One region of the Bacillus sp. URHA0034 genome, then DNA from elsewhere that is predicted to be linked to it. Evidence: riboswitches for the same ligand, from Rfam matches in the RefSeq annotation. Region 1 holds a riboswitch; each other region holds the start of a gene.
The links. Region 1 has a riboswitch for cobalamin ahead of ACZ9EE_RS04420 (DUF4430 domain-containing protein). Riboswitches for the same ligand answer to the same signal wherever they lie in the genome.
Positions count from the first base shown of each region.

Region 1 (6,406 bases):
TTAGCCCTAATAGCACAAACATGATCACAAAAAGCAATCCACTGATCAAGACCCTCTTTTTAATCATTACTGTGTGACCCCCTCAAGAGTCACTAGAATTTCCTCCTGAGACAGCCCGCGAAATACTCTTTGGATCATCGTCGTATAAAAGAAGTTCCCTTTGAAAAACTTTTCCGGTACATCCTCAGAAGTAATCTTGCCTTGAAACATCATCCCGCATTTTGTCGCATACTGGGCTGCAAACTCGACATCATGGGTCGATATTAGAATCGTCATACCAGTTGCATGAAGTGAAATAAGTATTTTTGCCAAATTCCTTTTTGAGATAGGGTCCAGCCCTTTAGTCGGTTCATCCAATAAAAGAACCTCAGGCTTCCTGACTAAGATACATGCTAAGGCAGCCTTTTGTAGTTCTCCGCCGCTAAGGTCATAAGGATGACTTGACATCAAATGGGAGATCCCTAATTGATCGAACAGCTGTTGTACATCGGAAGCTTTTGATGCTTCCCACTGCTCTAGCGCCATCTGGAGCTCTTTTTCAACGGTGTCCTGCATGAAAAAAAGCTTGGGGTTTTGCGGTAAATAGCCAACCTTCTTCGTTAATTCTACCTGTTTATATTTTTTTAAAGGTTTCTTATCGAAAAACACGCTGCCGTTATCAGGTTTTAACAAGCCAGCCATCAATTTAAGCAAGGTGGATTTTCCTGAACCATTCCCTCCGAGTAAGGCATAAAACTCACCATGGTTTACGCTCAGTTCAAGTTCCTCTAGAATATTATCACCTTTCTGATCATAGTGAAAGGATATATTCTTCAGCTTTAACCGTTCTTTCGTTTGGGGCAAGTACCTTGCTGGTCTTGGAAAATTAGGCACTACCTTTTGTTTTTGTACCCAGTCCCTGCCCTCTTTTACCGTTAATGGGACACTGCCATGACCCTCCAAACTTAAAAATAAGGCAGGAATACTCGGAACATATGCCTTATACTCAGTATTCCAAAGCTCACCAAGGACCAATTTCGGTTTCCCAGAAATTTCCACTCTTCCGTTTTCCATCATGATGATTTTGTCAGCCAAGGTAAAGACTTCTTCAAGCCTATGCTCCGCCATAATAATGGTCATCCCGAATTCCTCGTTCAGTCTCTTGAGCAGATCGATAAATTCCCTTGCACTAACAGGATCAAGCTGGGCAGTAGGTTCATCGAGTAATAAAATAGAAGGCTGCATCATCAAGACAGAGGCTAAGTTTATTTGCTGCTTTTTCCCTCCGGAAAGTTCCTGTGATTTTCGAATCAGCAAGGATTCCGCCCCAAAAAAATGCACCATTTCCGCTACTCGGTTTCTCATTTCATTTGGTTCCAGGCCGATATTCTCCAAGCCAAAGACGATTTCATGTAAAACATCATTGGCGACAATCTGATTTTCCGGATCTTGAAACACAAAACCAACTTCCTTGCTTAGCTCGGTGGTCTCTTCAATTGCTTGACCATTAATGGAAATCCTTCCTGACAGCGTACCATGAGGCTGGATTTCTTTTTTTAATAAACGTAACAGCGTGCTTTTTCCAGAACCTGATGCCCCAAAAAGGACAACGAATTGCCCTTTTTCGATGTTTAGTGAAAGATTCCGAATGGCAGGTTCCTTACTGTCTGGATAGGTAAAACTCACATCGGTTAATTCGATAAGCGCCATCGGAACATTCCACCTGCCTCGACTAATAATGGGAAACTTAAAAATAATGTATAAGAAATTAAAACTGCTGTATCCATCAACGAAAGATGCCATGTTTCCATCAACGGGTATACGGTAAGAAAACCATAACCTGAAATTCGTTCAACTATGCTAAAGGAGAGCAGACTTAGTAAATACATAATCGCGATCCAATCTGCTTGGTTCATTTTAAAATATTCATAGGAGGAACGTGGTCCGTAGCCGTAGCCCCGTGCTTTCATCGAGTCAGCAGTTTGAATCGCTTCTTCTAACGAAAAAGTCAATAACGTTTGCACATATAGCATACCAATTCTGACTCTCGCTCTCCAGCTGCCATGAGTGACTGAAAGACCTTTACTTCTTTGGACCATCGCTATCTCTTCCAGCCTTCTTCTCATTAACGGAATAAATCTTAGGGTTAACATGAGGAGGACAGCAAATTGCGGTAAAATCTTGGCAAATAAAAATAATAGTTTGTTTGGTGTCATGATGACATTATAAGACACGAATAACGCGATAATCCCAATAATCGAGAGGGCATTCATTCCACCATAAACGACCGCTTCAACCGTGACACGGTGTTGGTTGATTTCCATTAACAGATGCCGTCCCCTCTCGTTGAACAGCGGATTCATCATCACCATCAGCAGGAAGGTCGTGATAATGAAGAACGACCAGCGCCGTAATCCGTTTCAAGCGATCATGGAGTAGATTAATCAAAAAAACAACTGCAATCGAGGTCACTAAAAAAAGGGGGTGCAGCATTAATATTAGCAAGGATACCGCTCCCGCATAAAAAAGAAAAGTAACAAACGGATGAAAGCGATCAAACCGTAGTCTCATCGCTTGTTCCTCCTAAAAATATTATTCGGTATAGTAGCATTCAATCCGATCACCAGCTTTTACCTTTATAACTCCGATGCTCTTGGTGATACTCACACCATTGTGCTTAAACACCCAGCCGCTTTTTGCTCCATAATCAAACTCATAAATATTATCAATACCTTCTATATAAGCTGTTGCTCCGCTGCCGCTTGAATCTATATCAATATTTGTTCGTTTTACAACATCAAAAATTGTATCACCATCATTTATTTTCACCTTACTAGGAGCAAGAATGGTCCCTTTGTCTTTTGGCCCAACAATTGATAACGTAACCGTAGCCACCGGCTTTGGTGCTGGAACTGCCGGCTTCACAACTGGAGTTGTCTGTGTTGTTGTTTTGGTGTTTGTTGTTGTGTTTGTTGTTGTCTTTGCTGCTGGATTAGTCGTACTGCTTGTTGTAGTTCCTGCCGGTTTTGCTGTAGATGTTACAGTATTTTTACTTGTTGTTGCTGGAGTAGACGGCTTTTCTGCAGCTGAACTTTTTTGAACCGGCTGTGGACTTGGTCCGCTTTCCATTTTCGGAGCTGCCGGTTTGGAAGCTGGCTGCTGTTTTTCCTCTGTTACTGCCGGAGCAGCTGCCGGTTTCGTTTCTTCAACAGTAATCTGTTGCTTTGACTCTTGCTCAGCTTTATTGTCTGCTTTTGCGGTTACTTCAACCGTTTTTGTTTCTTTCTTCGTATCCTGGTTACTGGCGTTACTTGAACCGCATCCTGTTAAACTAAAGATGACTACTAAAATGGCTAAAAGAACAGCAAAGTTAAATCTTCTTTTCATGTGTACCTCCAATCAATCCCCTCTTGTGATTCCAAGAGGGGATTCCTTATTTTCATACGTTTTGTTTTCTTTGTCTGATATAAAAAACACTACCCGCAATGATGAATAAAAGTCCCAACGCTAAAAGGTTATACATATTCGTCGCTGTATTTGGAAGTGCGTGTCCTGTCTGACTGGTAGTTTTCACAACTTCAGCAGTTGGAGCAGGTTGTTCCGTTTTCGGAGTACCAACAGCCGGTGTCTCGACAGCTGGATTATTCTCAGATAGTGTCAAATGGTATAAGGAACCTTTTCCATCTGTAAACAGTTTATAGGCAACTAATCCTTGAATCGCTTGTGAGGTTGTAAACGGGTCACTCGCATCCCCGCCCTGCCAGTCAAAACCGCCATCTTTATTTTGGAATGATAGCAAATACTTTACAAGTCCGTTATTGTCTTTCGAAAAATCACCGCTATTGGCATCGATTCCAAGCGCAGATAATGCGATAATCACTTGGGCTGCTGTTGAGCTATTATCAATTTTGGATGCTTGATACTGTGTTGATAGAAACTGGACGGCTGCCTCAACCTTTTCCTTTACACCAGCCTGATCCTTAAACGGTGCCAGGGCAGTTAAAATCATTGCTGTCGTATCAATATCACTTGTTGAACTTTCGTCCCACGCCCAGCCGCCATCACTGTTTTGTCTATCCGTCAAATAACTGATCAGTTTTTCTTTTGTCCATTGGGCCGAATTCGGTATAGTGAAATCTGCGCTGTCTAAGGCCACTAGTGCATAGGCAACCCCATTTAAGCCTTGTTTTGTCACATTTCCATTATAGATTGCTTCGATTAGATTATACCCTTCTACATTTGTCGGATTACCGCCTGCAGCTATAATCCCTAGAGCATATCGTTCGGTATCGGTAATTCTTGAAAACTTTCCTTGTTTCTCTTTCACTATTGCCTTTACTCCTGCAAGATAGTCCTTGGGAATTGCTTTTCCCGCTTGCTTTAAGGCAATGACTTGCCATTCGCCCACTTCGTTTTTCAGCACATAGGCACTCGTAGAATTTACTGCTGTTTGAAGAATATCTGCTGAGATTGTCCCAGTGGCCGGTGTTGATGGTATTGATGGTGTTGTCGGTGTTGTCGGTGTTGTCGGTGTTGTCGGTGTTGTCGGTGTTGTCGGTGTTGTCGGTGTTGTTGGTGTTTTTTCTTCATTGTCTCCATTTCCTGGAGCAGGTGTATAGGATTCAAGTTGAAAACTGATTTGGTTTCCATTTTGAAGCTGGTAACTTTCTGCCCCAACAGAAGCCATATTTCCATCCACATAGAATCCCCAGAAGTTAGATCCTTCCGCTTTAATACCTTTTAATGTAGTAATCATCTTTCCATATTGTGTATCCTCAAACCCAACCTGGTCATTTCCTAAAGCTACTTGTAATAGCTGAAATGCATTAGGACTGCCAATCACTTCTAACGATGGAAAGTCCGCTACTGTTTTCTTTTTATCATCGACAACTTTCAGAGAAACCGTCGATTTTGCTGGTTTTGTATAATCGGTTAGCCGGAATGTTAATTTGTCACCATTTTGAACCACATATGAATCCGGTCCGACCTGGGCAGAGATTCCATTGATAAAAAAAGCCCAAAATTGGTTTTCTCCTGCTTTCACTCCATTAATACCGGTTAGCATCGGGCCGTAACTGCTATTCGTATATTCGAGGTTTTCTTTACCAACCGTATCAATCAGCGCCTCGGCAGCTGTTTCTTTCTCCCTATATTGGAGTGCCTTTTCAGGAGCTATTGCTGTCGAGTCCAGCCCTAATACAGTTACACTGCCTTGGTTTCCCTCCGCCGCTAAAGCTGATGTTTGGAAGCCGCTTGTCAGTACCATCAAGACTAACAGCAATGACACCCATAGATTTTTTCTTGTTAACATTCTACTTGCATCCCCTTCACTTAAATATAGACATAAAAAAATCCCCCTATAGAAGGAGGAGTGTTATGTACGTTAAGCTAGAAACCATACGTATGTTTCTATTCTTAACACTCTCCTATCCGCGTAGGCTGTTGGTGTCGAAAACAGGCAGGTTTCCTGGCTTATGATCATCGCTTCCTGCGTCTTCCCATCTTTCGACAGTGACATCTGCAGGCTGCTCCCATTTACAGTGGCGGGACCGCGTTGGTTTTAAACCAACTTCCCTATTAAGCTTAGAGTCTAGTAAAGACTCAAGCACCTATTTTACCGTGCTATTTTTTTATGATAGGACTATTATATCGACAAATCGATTCGTTTGTATATACCTATCTTAAAATCATTAATATTTTAAAATAAGAACAGGCCGTAAGCTGCCTGTTCTTATCCTTCACTGCCCATCCATTACTGTTCAATATTTCTGCATAAATTCGCCATTTCAATTGCTGATACAGCCGAATCCCAACCCTTATTTCCAGCCTTTGTTCCGGCACGTTCAATTGCCTGCTCGATTGAATCGGTTGTTAGAACTCCAAAAATAACAGGAATACCACTTGCTAATGCCGTTGCATTAATTCCCTTAGCCGCTTCGTTACAAACATAATCAAAATGTGGTGTTGCACCGCGGATGACCGTTCCAAGGGTGATAACCGCATCATACTTTTTACTAAATGCCATCTTTTGAGCAATCAACGGTAGTTCAAATGCACCCGGAACCCAAGCGATATCTACGTCAGATTCGCTGACACCATGACGTTTTAACGCATCCTGTGCACCATCTAATAATTTACCAGTTATAAACTCATTAAATCTCCCGACCACAATCCCAACTTTTAAACCCGTCCCTACTAAATTACCTTCAAATATATTTGTCATGTTGATTCCTCCAAGATTATTTTTTATTTTTCAGACTTTGTTTTTGACTGACTTTCTTTTTTGGTTCGATACTCTATCAATGCTTCAATCGTAATCATTTTTAGATTCAATTGATCAGCTAATTTTCGAAGCTGTGGTACACGTGCCATTGTGCCATCTTCATTCATGATTTCACATATTACTCCAGCAGGCTTAGCTCCACAT
Region 1 covers NZ_JBWCDK010000002.1:419,099-425,504, forward strand. The annotation lists gene ACZ9EE_RS04395 (ECF transporter S component) at 1-67, opposite strand, end outside; gene ACZ9EE_RS04400 (ABC transporter ATP-binding protein) at 67-1,689, opposite strand; gene ACZ9EE_RS04405 (energy-coupling factor transporter transmembrane component T) at 1,671-2,351, opposite strand; gene ACZ9EE_RS04410 (hypothetical protein) at 2,272-2,550, opposite strand; gene ACZ9EE_RS04415 (DUF4430 domain-containing protein) at 2,572-3,366, opposite strand; gene ACZ9EE_RS04420 (DUF4430 domain-containing protein) at 3,419-5,290, opposite strand; cobalamin riboswitch at 5,420-5,607, opposite strand; gene ribH (6,7-dimethyl-8-ribityllumazine synthase) at 5,732-6,202, opposite strand; partial or broken gene ribB (3,4-dihydroxy-2-butanone-4-phosphate synthase) at 6,244-6,406, opposite strand, start outside.

Region 2 (6,406 bases), 4.8 Mb from region 1:
ATGATACAAGTGGATGAGCCTGCACTACGTGAAGGATTGCCCCTAAAGCGTGAGAACTGGGATCGTTATTTGAATGCTGCTGTATATGCCTTCAAACTCGCCACCACATCGGTTCAAAATGAAACCCAAATTCATACGCACATGTGTTATGCCAATTTCGAAGATATTATCGATGCGATAAATGACCTCGATGCGGATGTAATTTCCATTGAGACATCCCGCAGTCATGGTGAATTACTATCGGCTTTTGAAGATCATACGTATGACAAAGGGATTGGTCTGGGAGTTTACGATATTCATAGTCCTCGTGTACCAGCACTTGAAGAGTTGACGAGAAACATTGAGAGGGCCCTTCAAGTCCTTGATCCGAAGCTGTTCTGGATTAATCCTGATTGCGGTTTGAAAACCCGTGGGCTGGAGGAGTCCGTTGCTGCCCTAACGGTAATGGTGGCAGCTGCACGGCAGGTGAGAAATAATCTTGTTGTGAAAAAATAAAATACTTGTCAAAGTGAGAGTAGTGTACTATATTAGTTGATATACAATATTTAGTGTTTATTTTTATAAATGAATACTAAATATAGATAATAACCAATGAAAATGGTGTCTATTAAGACTTAATAGGGAATCTGGTGAAAATCCAGAACTGTACCCGCAACTGTATATGCTGACGAAATAATCGTATCCACTGTCTTAGGACGGGAAGGGATTAGAGTAGGCTCAAAGCATAAGTCAGGAGACCTGCCATTTTTATAGCGTGTTATCTTCTTCGGGAAGTGGGAAGATAAAACGAGGGGTATTCTGACTAATACAGTGATCCTGCTGTTTTACTAGATCAATCCACGTTTTATTAAACCCATCTTCTCTGAAGATGGGTTTTTTACTGTTGTTTGACACAAGTAATGGTGACCGAGCGGTTGGACGAAACGTTTTCTGGGGGCACAAAAGTAGATAATTGTGCCCGTAGCCCCAGAGAATAGTGTACCAATGGTTACAAAAGAAGAAATTTACGACCGAATTCCTAAAAAGTCGGGGAGTCATGGTCACAAAAAAAGGGGTAATCATATGACTGTTAAAAATCATCCTGAAATCGATATTGTTTTAGAAGCGATAAAAAGAGCAAACGAAAAATATAATCTGGATACAACCGAACTAGTACAAAAGATAACCGAACTAGAGGTATCTTTACGAAATGAACAATCACTGCTCTATGCTTTAAATCAAATCTCGATGGAGGACCCAAACTGGACCTTTCTGGCGGCAAACCTATTTTTAAATAATTTATATGAGAAAGCAGCCAAACATAGAGGATATCAACAAAACGAAAAATACGGTGATTTTTATACACTACTTACATATCTGACGAAAATAGGTATCTACTCTGAAAATTTATTACATGATTATACCAAGGAAGAGATCGAAAACCTGGGGGCAGAAATAGATTCGGACAAGGACCATTTGTTTAATTATATAGGATTATTTTTATTAGCAGACCGATACCTTGCGAAAGACTACGAGGGAAGAATCTACGAATTACCTCAAGAACGCTTTATGATTATCGCGATGACCTTGATGAAAAACGAGTCTAGGGAAAAGCGATTAACCTTTGTGAAAGAAGCATACTGGGCATTAAGCAACTTGTATATGACGGTTGCGACCCCGACTCTCTCCAATGCCGGGAAAAGTTTTGGGCAGCTTTCCTCTTGTTTTATTGATACGGTAGATGATTCGTTAGACGGAATTTATTTAAACAATTGGGACATTGCCCGATTAAGTAAAGATGGCGGCGGTATTGGTATTTATCTAGGAAAAGTGCGTGCTTTAGGGTCTGATATTAAAAAATTCAAAGGAAATTCGTCCGGTGTGGTCCCGTGGATTAGACTCATCAATGATACAGCGGTGAGTGTGGACCAACTGGGGCAAAGACAAGGAGCCATCGCGGTTTACTTAGATGTTTTTCATAAAGACATGATGAATGGCTTTTTAGATTTAAAAACAAACAATGGTGACGAAAGACGAAAGGCACATGATATTTTTACCGGGGTGTCCATTCCAGATTTATTTATGAAGAAACTAGAAGAAGTGGATCAAAACGGGAGAAGCGTGGGAGAATGGCATACCTTTTGCCCCCATCAAGTCAAACAAATCATGGGCTGGAAGGATGAGAACGGGACTCCGCTAGGTCTGGAAGATTTTTATGATGAGGTGGAGGAGAAGTTCTTTACTGAAAAATATGAAGAAGCGGTAAGACATCCTTTACTCCAGAGGAAAACGTATCGAGCGATGGATCTGATGGCCAGAATCATGATTTCTCAATTAGAAACAGGGACGCCATATATGTTCTATCGGGATGAGGTCAATCGGCAAAATCCTAACAAACATGTTCGGGGAAAAGGCCGTACATCTATTTTTTGCAGTAATTTATGTACGGAAATTGCCCAAAACATGTCAGCTACTGCCATTGTCAAGGAATTTAAGGATGAAGATGGCAATATTGTCATCATTCGAAAACCGGGGGATTTTGTTGTTTGTAATCTATCATCTATTAATCTTCCAAAATCAGTTCATGTTTTAGAAAGATTAATTTCCATTCAGGTAAGAATGTTAGATAACGTAATTGATCTTAATACCATTTCTGTTGGACAAGCTGAAGTAACCAATAAAAAATACCGTGCGATTGGCTTGGGGACGTTTGGCTGGCATCATCTCCTGGCATTAGAGGGGATTTTCTGGGAATCAGATAAGGCGGTTTCCTATGCCGATCGGCTATATGAGGAAATTGCCTACTATACCATTCGTTCCTCGATGCTGTTAGCAAAGGAAAAAGGCTTTTATAGTAAGTTTGCTGGATCAGAATGGCAAACAGGACGTTATTTCGAACGGAAAGGTTATAAGAGTGAACGGTGGAATCAGTTGAAAGAGGATGTTTCCAAATACGGTGTGAGGAATGGCTGGATGATGGCGATTGCACCTAACTCATCAACAGCCAAGATTGGTGGGTCGACAGATGGAATTGATCCGTTATATGCGGTCGAATACGCGGAAGAGAAGAAGAACTTTAAATTTAAGGTCACCGCACCTGATTTAGACCATAATACTTATAACTTTTATCGCCGAACAAGACATGGATTAGATCAAACCTGGAGCATTCGCCAGAACGCCGCACGCCAGCGCCATATTGACCAATCGATTAGTTTTAATCTATATGTCCGTCATGATATTAAGGCAAAGGACTTGTTGAATCTCCATCTGGAAGCCTGGAAGCAAGGCTTAAAAACAACTTATTACATTAGAAGTACATCGCAATCAGAGATTGATGAATGTGAAGCCTGTCATAGTTAGGAATTAAGGAGGTATTGAGAAGATGATTCATACACCATTAACGAAAATTAAACTGTTAAACCCGGAATATCCCAATAAGTCAACCAAAATTATCAATGGAAAGTCTTCAGGTCTGCTGAATTGGAATGATATTGCCTATCCAAAAATGTATGATTTGTATCAAACCCTGCTTGCGAATTTTTGGAAGGCGCAAGAAATTAATATGCAGGATGATATTAAACAGTGGGATTCCCTAAGTGATACTGAAAAAGATGTTTTCCTGCGAATAAACACACAGCTTGCTTCACTTGACAGCCTGCAAACTCCGACAATGAGTCAGGTGATGGATTATGTAACAGACTCAAGCTTTAAAGCCATTTTCGCTGTGATTTCACAGCAAGAAGCAGTTCATAATGAGTCCTATTCCTATATCCTAAGCTCCTTGGTCCCGATAGGCGAACAAAATGAACGATTCAATCAGGCCAAAGTGGATCCAATTGTGAAAAAGAGAAATCAATTAATTTTGGATGCATATGAGTATTTTAGAGAGAATCCTACACCACAAACTTTATTCCAATTGTGTGTGAATTCTATCAATCTTGAAGGGATTTACTTTTACGCAGGGTTTGCCTTTTTCTATCACCTGGCACGTGAGCAAAAAATGCTGAAAACGAGTACAATGATCAGTTATATCCAACGCGATGAAATGCAGCATGCCTACTTTATTGCTCAGTTTATCCGTATCCTTTTAACGGAAAATCCCGCTCTTCATACAGAGGAAAATATTAACTATGTGTATCAGGCAATCGGCCAGGCGGTTGAACTTGAAAAAGAGTGGGCGCATTACATTTTAGCTGAAATTAAAGGAATTGATTTACAGGAATTTGAAGAGTATGTCGAGTATCTTGCCAATAAACGGTTGAGACAGTTAGGATTGAACAACCTTTATCCTGAAAAAATAAATCCTATGCCTTGGATTCAAGTGTTCGGAGATGACATGGTGAATGAGACGAAGTCGGATTTCTTTGAGCAAAAATCAAGAACCTACTCAAAAGTCTCACAGTCCAACGGGTTTGACGAATTATAAGATGAAGATTGCGATTGTTTATACGTCTATAACAGGAAATACCAAAGAATTAGCGGAGATGATTTATCGAAACTTTATCGGCCGTTTGGTGGACGTGTTGATTTATAGGATTGAAAATTTTCCCTTTGCGTTTTTAAGTAACTTTGATGCGATTGTGATTGGCACTTATACATGGGGAGATGGTGAAATCCCTAAAGAAATGTGGAAACTCTATCAAGGCTTTGAGAAGGTTGACTGTAAAGACTTGGTCACAGCGGTTTTCGGTACGGGAGATAGCTTTTATCCGAACTATTGTGGAGCAGTCAATTTGTTTCGCGATATGTTATACGTGCACACCAACCTTGCTGCAACGCTGAAAGTGGAACTGCTTCCCCAAATACAGGACTTTCATCGCAGTGAAATGTTTGTTGATTCAATAATAAAAAGGGCTAACCAAATAGCTCCCAATTTAAAAGTATAAATTACTAAATAACAGGTAAAAAATCACAAGTTTTTTCCCTGTTATTTTTAAGATGAAAAGGTGCTGGTGTCCATGAAAGATTTCCATTGCTGTGCAACATGCCGTCATTTTAAAATAGAGAAAAAATCAGAAGGAATCAGCTATTTTTGCAGCCGGTTAGGGTATGAAACACAAACAAACTACAAATTTAATTGCTGGAGCCCTAAGGAGCAGGTAATAAAATTGATGAATAAAAGAAACAGTGGAAGCAGTTAAAATTTCAACGATTAAGAGTAAGCCGAAAGATACCGTTAAAGACATTTATTTTAATTTATTCATAAAATATTCACATTTAAGTGATAGAATCATTTTGGGTAAACCAACGATTACCTAATAAAGAGAAATCCAGCCATCATTGTGCTGGAATTTTTTTTAATTATTATTGGTTTCAAACTCCATTGGAAAATCAAAACATATCAAATTAGTAATAATTTTGATATGATAGAAATTGTTTTTTTAGAGAAACCAATTGTGTTATATCACAGGAGGAATATGCATGGATCGATTATTACAATTGAATACGATTTTTATAAGTATTATCATTGAAGCATTCCCATTTATTGTCATCGGGGCTTTTATATCTGCACTGATAGAAGTTTTTGTTTCTGAAAATACACTGCTTAGAATTCTGCCAAAAAATAGATATTTATCTGTTGTTGCTGCTAGTTTTATGGGAGTATTATTTCCTGGATGTGAATGTGGGATTGTTCCCATCGTGTCACGGTTAATAAAAAAAGGACTCGCCCCTCATGCAGGAATTGCCTTTATGCTTTCTGGTCCAATCATCAATCCGATTGTTTTATTTGCAACATTTATTGCATTCGGAGATAGCTGGACGATGGTAGGGTACCGAGCAGGGTTAGCAATAGGTGTCTCAATTTTAGTTGGACTTGTATTATCTTTTGTTATAAAGGACAATCCACTAAAAGAAAATAATGAAATACATGTTCACGACCATTCTCACCAGAATACTAGACAAAAATTAATGAGTGTTCTTAACCATACTATTGACGAATTTTTTAGTATGGGAAAATACGTAGTGCTGGGTGCACTACTTGCATCTACTATGCAAGTTTATGTACCAACACGGATATTAACAACACTGGGCGGTACGCACGTAACTGCAGTATTGGTTATGATGGTTTTAGCTTTTATCTTATCTGTTTGTTCGGAAGCAGATGCTTTTGTAGCAGCATCTTTTCGTAATTTTTTCCCCCAAACTTCAATCGTATCTTTCTTAGTGTTTGGCAATATGGTGGACATTAAAAATTTACTTATGATGTTTGGATCTTTTAAAGCAAAATTTGCTCTGCTTTTAGTTTCATTAATTTCTTCATTTGTATTCATTGGTTCACTTCTTTTGTAAAGGATGGCGGATGATGTTTAAAGTCCTTATTTTAATACTTACTACAAACTTGTTTTTTATGCTTCATTCCACAGGAAACATTTCAAAATATATAAACATGAAATATAGCTTCTTATCTGCAAGTATGATCGTGTTT
Region 2 covers NZ_JBWCDK010000002.1:5,217,061-5,223,466, forward strand. The annotation lists gene metE (5-methyltetrahydropteroyltriglutamate--homocysteine S-methyltransferase) at 1-495, shown strand, start outside; cobalamin riboswitch at 582-760, shown strand; gene ACZ9EE_RS27420 (ribonucleoside-diphosphate reductase subunit alpha) at 1,063-3,339, shown strand; gene ACZ9EE_RS27425 (ribonucleotide-diphosphate reductase subunit beta) at 3,362-4,405, shown strand; gene ACZ9EE_RS27430 (flavodoxin domain-containing protein) at 4,392-4,865, shown strand; gene ACZ9EE_RS27435 (permease) at 5,383-6,270, shown strand; gene ACZ9EE_RS27440 (TIGR03943 family putative permease subunit) at 6,284-6,406, shown strand, end outside.
Region 2: another riboswitch for cobalamin. It lies ahead of ACZ9EE_RS27420 (ribonucleoside-diphosphate reductase subunit alpha); the one in region 1 lies ahead of ACZ9EE_RS04420 (DUF4430 domain-containing protein).

Region 3 (6,406 bases), 4.8 Mb from region 1:
TAATTTTTCACCAAAATATTCAACCATATCTGTCCGCTCAAATTCTCCATGGACAAAGACATCTAAGCCAAGTTCTTCTTGTATTTCAATCCATCTTTTAATTTCTGCATTGATATATTTCTCATATTCCACATCTGTTAACTCGCGTTTACGCCATAGTTGGCGCTGCTTTCGAACCTCCTGAGTTTGCGGGAAGCTCCCAATTGTGGTGGTGGGCAATAGTGGTAACTGGAATGTGCCTTCCTGAATGGCTTGTCGAATCTTAAATGGCACTTCACGTTCAGCCCTAAATGAAGCCAAGTTTTCCATGTCCTTTTGTACTTGTTGATTGTTTCGGAAGGATGATTCATTCAATTCTTTAACCGCTTTTGTACTAGCTTCTATCACTTCTTGAATAGAGTCTTTACCATGACGAAGTCCTTTTGTTAGAACAACAACCTCGTCTAATTTTTCATCCGCAAAGGATAACGCATTTTTAAGTACCCCTTCCAGTGCTTCTTCACTTTTCACTGTTACAGGCACATGTAATAAGCTTGATGAGGGCTGGACGATCAGACGGTCCTTCGAAACAAACTGAGCAATTTCTGAAAGTAACGATGTTTTCTCATCAAGATTGGCGCGCCAGATATTCCTGCCATCGATAACACCAGCCGCTAACACTTTATCTTTCGGGAATCCCCACTTTTTCAAAGAGGCAAGATTCTGGCAGCCATCATGGACAAAATCCAATCCAATTCCCTGAACAGGAAGAGAAATAATCTCTTCGTAAGAATCGATGCTTTCAAAGTACGTTTGCAACAGAAGCTTTACGTTTGGTGCTGCATCATGCAATTGGTGGTAGACTTCAGAAAATATCTCTACCTCTTCTTTACAAAGGGATGTAGCTAACATAGGCTCATCGATTTGTACCCATTCCACACCTTCTGCCTCGAGCTCACTAAGTATTTCAGCATATAGCGGCACAAACTGTTGTACCACTGTTTTAAAATCACTATACCCTTTTGAGAGTTTGACAAAGGTAACCGGCCCTAAAATAACTGGTTTTCCTTCAATCCCCAGTTTTTGTTTTGCCTCTTTATAAAATTGAAGTGGACGGTTATCAACAAGAGTTGGTACAGCTCCGTCCAGCTCAGGAACAATATAGTGGTAGTTCGTATTAAACCATTTTGTCATTTCAGCGGCCACCGCATCTTTTCTTCCTCGCGCAATTTCAAAATAAGTTTCTAGCGACACTTTTCCACCACTATAGTTAAACCGGTTAGGTACCAGACCGAACATTACAGCTGTATCAAGGACATGGTCATATACGCTAAAGTCACCGACTGGAATCAGATCAATGCCCCGGTCCTTTTGCTTTTGAAGATGGTGCAGGCGAATCTCTCCCATTTGTGTTAAAAATAGCTCTTTTTCAATTTTCCCTCCCCAAAACTGTTCAAGGACCTTTTTCCACTCGCGTTTTTCTCCAATTCTTGGGTAACCTAAATTCGAACTTTTCATCTTGTTTTACATCCCCTTATATTTTTCTTTTTTGTCCCAATAAAAAATCTCCCTTTTCTTCAAGAAAAGAGAGATTGATACGCACAGTCAACTAGAATTGAGACCATCAGGATTTCTCAACACGTATTTCTCACTCCCCCCTATACACCCGTAGAGTCCAAGCGCATACAACAGGCAGGTCTCCTGACTTAGGTTCATCGCTCCTTATCCCTTCCCATTTCAATTGAAACAGTGGTTTTTTGATAAGTCGCTCACCATTACAGTGGCGGGACCGCGCCGGATTTTCACCGGTCTTCCCTTTTAAGCTGTGTAAGGATCACACAGCACCTGATGCATTTTATTATGTAATTTTTACAAACATTTTGAATTTAATAGCCATGTTAGCATGGATAACGAAGACTGTCAAAATATAATTTACTAACCTGCTTTAATATTTTGTTATAATGGTCCTATAACAAATTCTACTAGGAGTAAAAAGATGGAATTAACATATGAAGTAATCTCGGATGAAAATATTGATTGCTGTAGAGAATTATGTTATGAACTTATGGTATTCCAAAAATCAAAGGCGAAGATCAAACCTGAATTGTTTGACAGCATGAATTTTGAAACAAGGATGATTCCGTCCATCAAAAGTGCCCTACACAATTATACGGTAGTAGCAAAAGACGGAGATAAACCAGTTGGTTATGTCTACTCCAACATTTCTGCTAAAGAAGCCTATTCTAATGACTTTGCCACTTTTTTCGATCTAGCTTCTGTTAGTAAAAGTAATGTAGGATGTTTATCCAATTTTTACATAAAAGAGGAATACAGACAATTTGGGATTGGTTCTACACTTTTTAATATGTCAATGGATTGGTTAAAACAATTTGCGGATGTCGAAGATTATTTTATATTTGTCTCAAATGGCAATACAAATGCTTTGGAATTCTACAAACGAAAAGGTTTTTCGGTCAGTCATGATATTTTGGATGGTTTTATAACTGTTTTACGAAAACATAAGAAAGATATGGTGTAAATCTAACAGGTAAAACAATTGTTTTACCTGTTTATTTGTTAGAGTACAGTGACGGAAGCACGATTTCTAATTTCTAGCGGGTCTTGTGGTTCTGTTGGTTGATTGACTTCAACCATTGGTGCCCTTGATTGTGAATCATTCGCGGGACTCATTTCAGCAGGTTCACCCATATCATTCATGGCTGATGGAAAGTTATTTTGTTTATCCACATCTATCACCTCCCTATTTTATTATTTCATACAACTGAAAAAATAATTGTTTCTTTAAAAATTGGAAATAGTAATGGAGTAGAAATTAATGAGTAGGTGGGGTAATCATGGAAGAAAACAAACCAAATTTCCATAAAGAATCAATAACGAGTTCGCACGAAAATGAACCAGCCTTTAATGTATACTTAGATGAAATGCTAGTTGCCGAAGTACGTGGAAGTGATCCTACTCAACTAACCGTTATTCCGATGAGAGAACTGAATGATTATCAAGAGGACAAACTACACGAGTTTATTGAATCCATGGTTTCGGAACAAGATTATTAAGGTGAAAGGACTAACAATCTTTCGTTAGTCCTTTCACCTTACATTATTTATTTAAGCCATAAATGACTTTATCGATTTCGTCCTTTGTCGTGTACCTGCCTGAGCTAAACCGATCCGCCCCATCCCCACATCTTCAGGTACACCCATCTCCTTCTTTATTTTTAATTTAAACACAATAAGATTAATTTAAAAATGGAGGATTAAAAATGTGGACATATTTTTGGGAAGCTATACTATTTGCATCTGTAGGAACGTTTATCCTACGATTAGGAGGAAGAAAATCCATTTCACAAATGACGGTCCCACAATTGGCAATCATTATTTCATTGGGAACTGTACTTGGTGGAGAAGTGGCTGGAAAGGGAATTGGCAACTCCATAATAGCCGCTGCTACTTTTGTTGGATTTCTGGTAGTTACTGAATGGATTGCTCTGCGCTGGAACGGGACAGAAAAGGTTTTGAAAGGCGAATCAGTTCCTGTAATTTCTGAAAGGAAACTATTAATAGACAACTTAAAAACATTAAGAATTACTGTAGATGACTTGGAAAAACGTTTAAGAATGGCAGGAATTAATCGTATAGAAGATGTTCAGGTTGGAACAATCGAAAATAATGGAGAATTAGGTTATAGTCTGATGCCGCATGCCAGACCCGTCACAATGGGAGATTTAGAACGGATTTTGAAAGCTAATTTCTCACAAATTAATATAGCTAATTCGAATAACAAGGATAACATTTTTAATGAAGTAATAACAGGTGAAAATTCTAAAGAAGTTTCAAATCAATTACATTAAATAACATTGAAGACTTTAATAACAGGTCTGCATCGCAGACCCTGTTCTAGTCCTCTTCTTTATTGACGCCCAAGATGGATAAAAACGGTGTTATAGAAAGACCTTGAAAAATTAAAGAGAAGAGAACAACACTAAAGGCAATAATTAACAGGTCTTCCCTACCTTCAAAATTACGAGGAAGACTTAAAGCTAAGGCGATGGAAAGAGAACCTTTTAAACCTCCCCAATTGATCACATGCTTCCATGCATAAGGAAAGTTCTTCGAAAAAAATAAACTAGCATACACCGCAATACTTCTTGCTACAAGCACAATCAATATAGTAAATAAAATTAATTCCCATTTATCGTTGAAATTTATCCTTGTTATTTCTAATCCAACCATTAAAAAAACAACTGAGTTGGCTAGCAACGCAGTAACTTCCCAAAAATTATTTATGTTTAGCTTAGTTGTAGGACTCATACCAATTTTGGCTCCATAATTTCCAAAAATGAGACCAGCAATCACTACAGCAATTACACCTGAAGCATGGACAGATTCTGCTAATAAAAATGAGCTATAAAATAGGATAATACTGAAAATGATCTCTAACGGATAATCATCATATTGTTTGGTTAATTGAGAAAAAACATAACCAAGTGCTCCACCTATAATGAGGCCCAACGAGATTACCTTGAAAAACTCCCACAAACCATAGCCTACACCTATTGCTCCAAGGTCCAGATAGTTAAGTAAATAAAAGGCGGAAATTTTAAAAAGCACAACCGACAATCCATCATTAAATAAGCTTTCACCTTCAATAACAATCGCCAATCTCTTGTTTACCCCGACACTTTTGAAAATGGATATTACACTTACAGGGTCAGTAGCACTCATTAAAGCAGCAAAAACAAATGCTTTTGGAATGGAAAAATTCAACAGCCATATCATAAAAAACCCAATGATCAAAAAGGATAAAAGCGTTCCTCCAAAAGCCAGGGCTAAAATGGGCCCTTTATTCTCTTTTAAATGTGAGTATGGAAGCTTTAATGAGGCCTCTCCTAATAATGCTGGTAAAAACAGGGTAATAATAACAAAATTAAAAACTTCCCCTTCTGTAATAAAATCCTTTAAATGCTCTAAAATTGGAATGTTTACCAGTCCAATAATCGTTCCAACAACCACTAAGGCAATCGGGTAAGGTCGATTGAACTTTTTAGCAATAGCCGTAACACCAGCTGCAATCATGACTAACATTAGACCAATTTCAAAAATGTGATGTAAATCCAAATCATTCAATTTATACATAACCTCCTAAAGGTAAATCACTCTACTTATTCTTTGCGTTTTTCGTGCATGTATTTCATCCACTTTTTAAGTTTATGACTACAAATACAAATACCCTAAATAGAGTAGCAGCAACACCTACAGATTCAACAACTGAAAAAATAATTTTTTTTAAAAGTTGGATATGGAAAAGAGTATAAATTAATGTTTTCGTGCGAACTCTTTATTGTTTCTTAATGGAAATGGAAATGTAAATAGGACTAACAATATCTCGTTAGTCCTAACACCTTACATTATTTTTTTAAGCGATAAAATCACTTGATCGATTTCGTCTTTTGTCGTGTACCTGCCTAAGCTAAAACGAATCGCCCCCATCCCCACTTCTTCTGGTACACCCATCTCCTTTAACACCGGTGATAATTCAATACTTCCGGCATGACAAGCAGATCCTGTTGAAGCGGCTAAAAATGGGATTGCTGAAAGCAAGTCTTGACCTATTTTTCTGACAAAACTTACATTTAGTGTATTCGGAAGCCTTAATTCAGGATGACCATTTAAGACAACCTGTTCTCCGAATTCATCCTTTAGTTGACCCCAAAAATAGCTGGTCAACTCCTGTAGATGCTGATTTGTTTCCTGTTGCTTCGCAATTTCACAGGCCTTGCCTAATCCTGCGGCCAATAAAGTATTTTCCGTCCCTGCACGAAGTCCGAACTCATGCCCCGCTCCGTGAATGAGTGGTTCAAGCTCAATTCCGTTTCTAATAAAAAGTGCGCCAATTCCTTTTGGGGCATATAGTTTATGGCCAGCAATCGTTAAGAGATCCACTTTTAGTTCATTCACGTCAATAGAGACTTTTCCTGCTGATTGAGAAGCATCCGTATGAAAAGCAATTCCTTTTTTCTTAGCTATTTCCCCAATCTCTAGAATTGGCTGGATTGTGCCCGTTTCATTGTTAGAGTGCATAATGGAAATCAAGATGGTTTCTTTTGTGATTGCCTTTTCGATTTCTTCCGGTAAAACTCTCCCGTGCCGGTCGACACCTACGTATGTGACCTTTGCTCCTACTTGTTCCAGAAACTTACAAGGGTTGATAATCGCAGGATGTTCAATTTTAGAGGTAATAATATGATTGCCTTTATGTCGATTTTTAAAGTAAAATCCTTTTAATGCCATGTTATTGGCTTCACTGCCCCCGCTAGTAAAAATAACTTCTCCTGCCGAGCTTCCTATTAAATTAGCCACTTGTTTTCTCGCGTTTTGTAACACCTCTTTAACTGGGCTTCCTGCCCAAT
Region 3 covers NZ_JBWCDK010000002.1:5,210,367-5,216,772, reverse strand. The annotation lists gene metE (5-methyltetrahydropteroyltriglutamate--homocysteine S-methyltransferase) at 1-1,497, opposite strand, end outside; cobalamin riboswitch at 1,654-1,843, opposite strand; gene ACZ9EE_RS27410 (GNAT family N-acetyltransferase) at 1,976-2,518, shown strand; gene ACZ9EE_RS27405 (hypothetical protein) at 2,557-2,727, opposite strand; gene ACZ9EE_RS27400 (hypothetical protein) at 2,835-3,053, shown strand; gene ACZ9EE_RS27395 (DUF421 domain-containing protein) at 3,260-3,847, shown strand; partial or broken gene ACZ9EE_RS27390 (cation:proton antiporter) at 3,897-5,123, opposite strand; gene ACZ9EE_RS27385 (cysteine desulfurase family protein) at 5,400-6,406, opposite strand, start outside.
Region 3: another riboswitch for cobalamin. It lies ahead of metE (5-methyltetrahydropteroyltriglutamate--homocysteine S-methyltransferase); the one in region 1 lies ahead of ACZ9EE_RS04420 (DUF4430 domain-containing protein).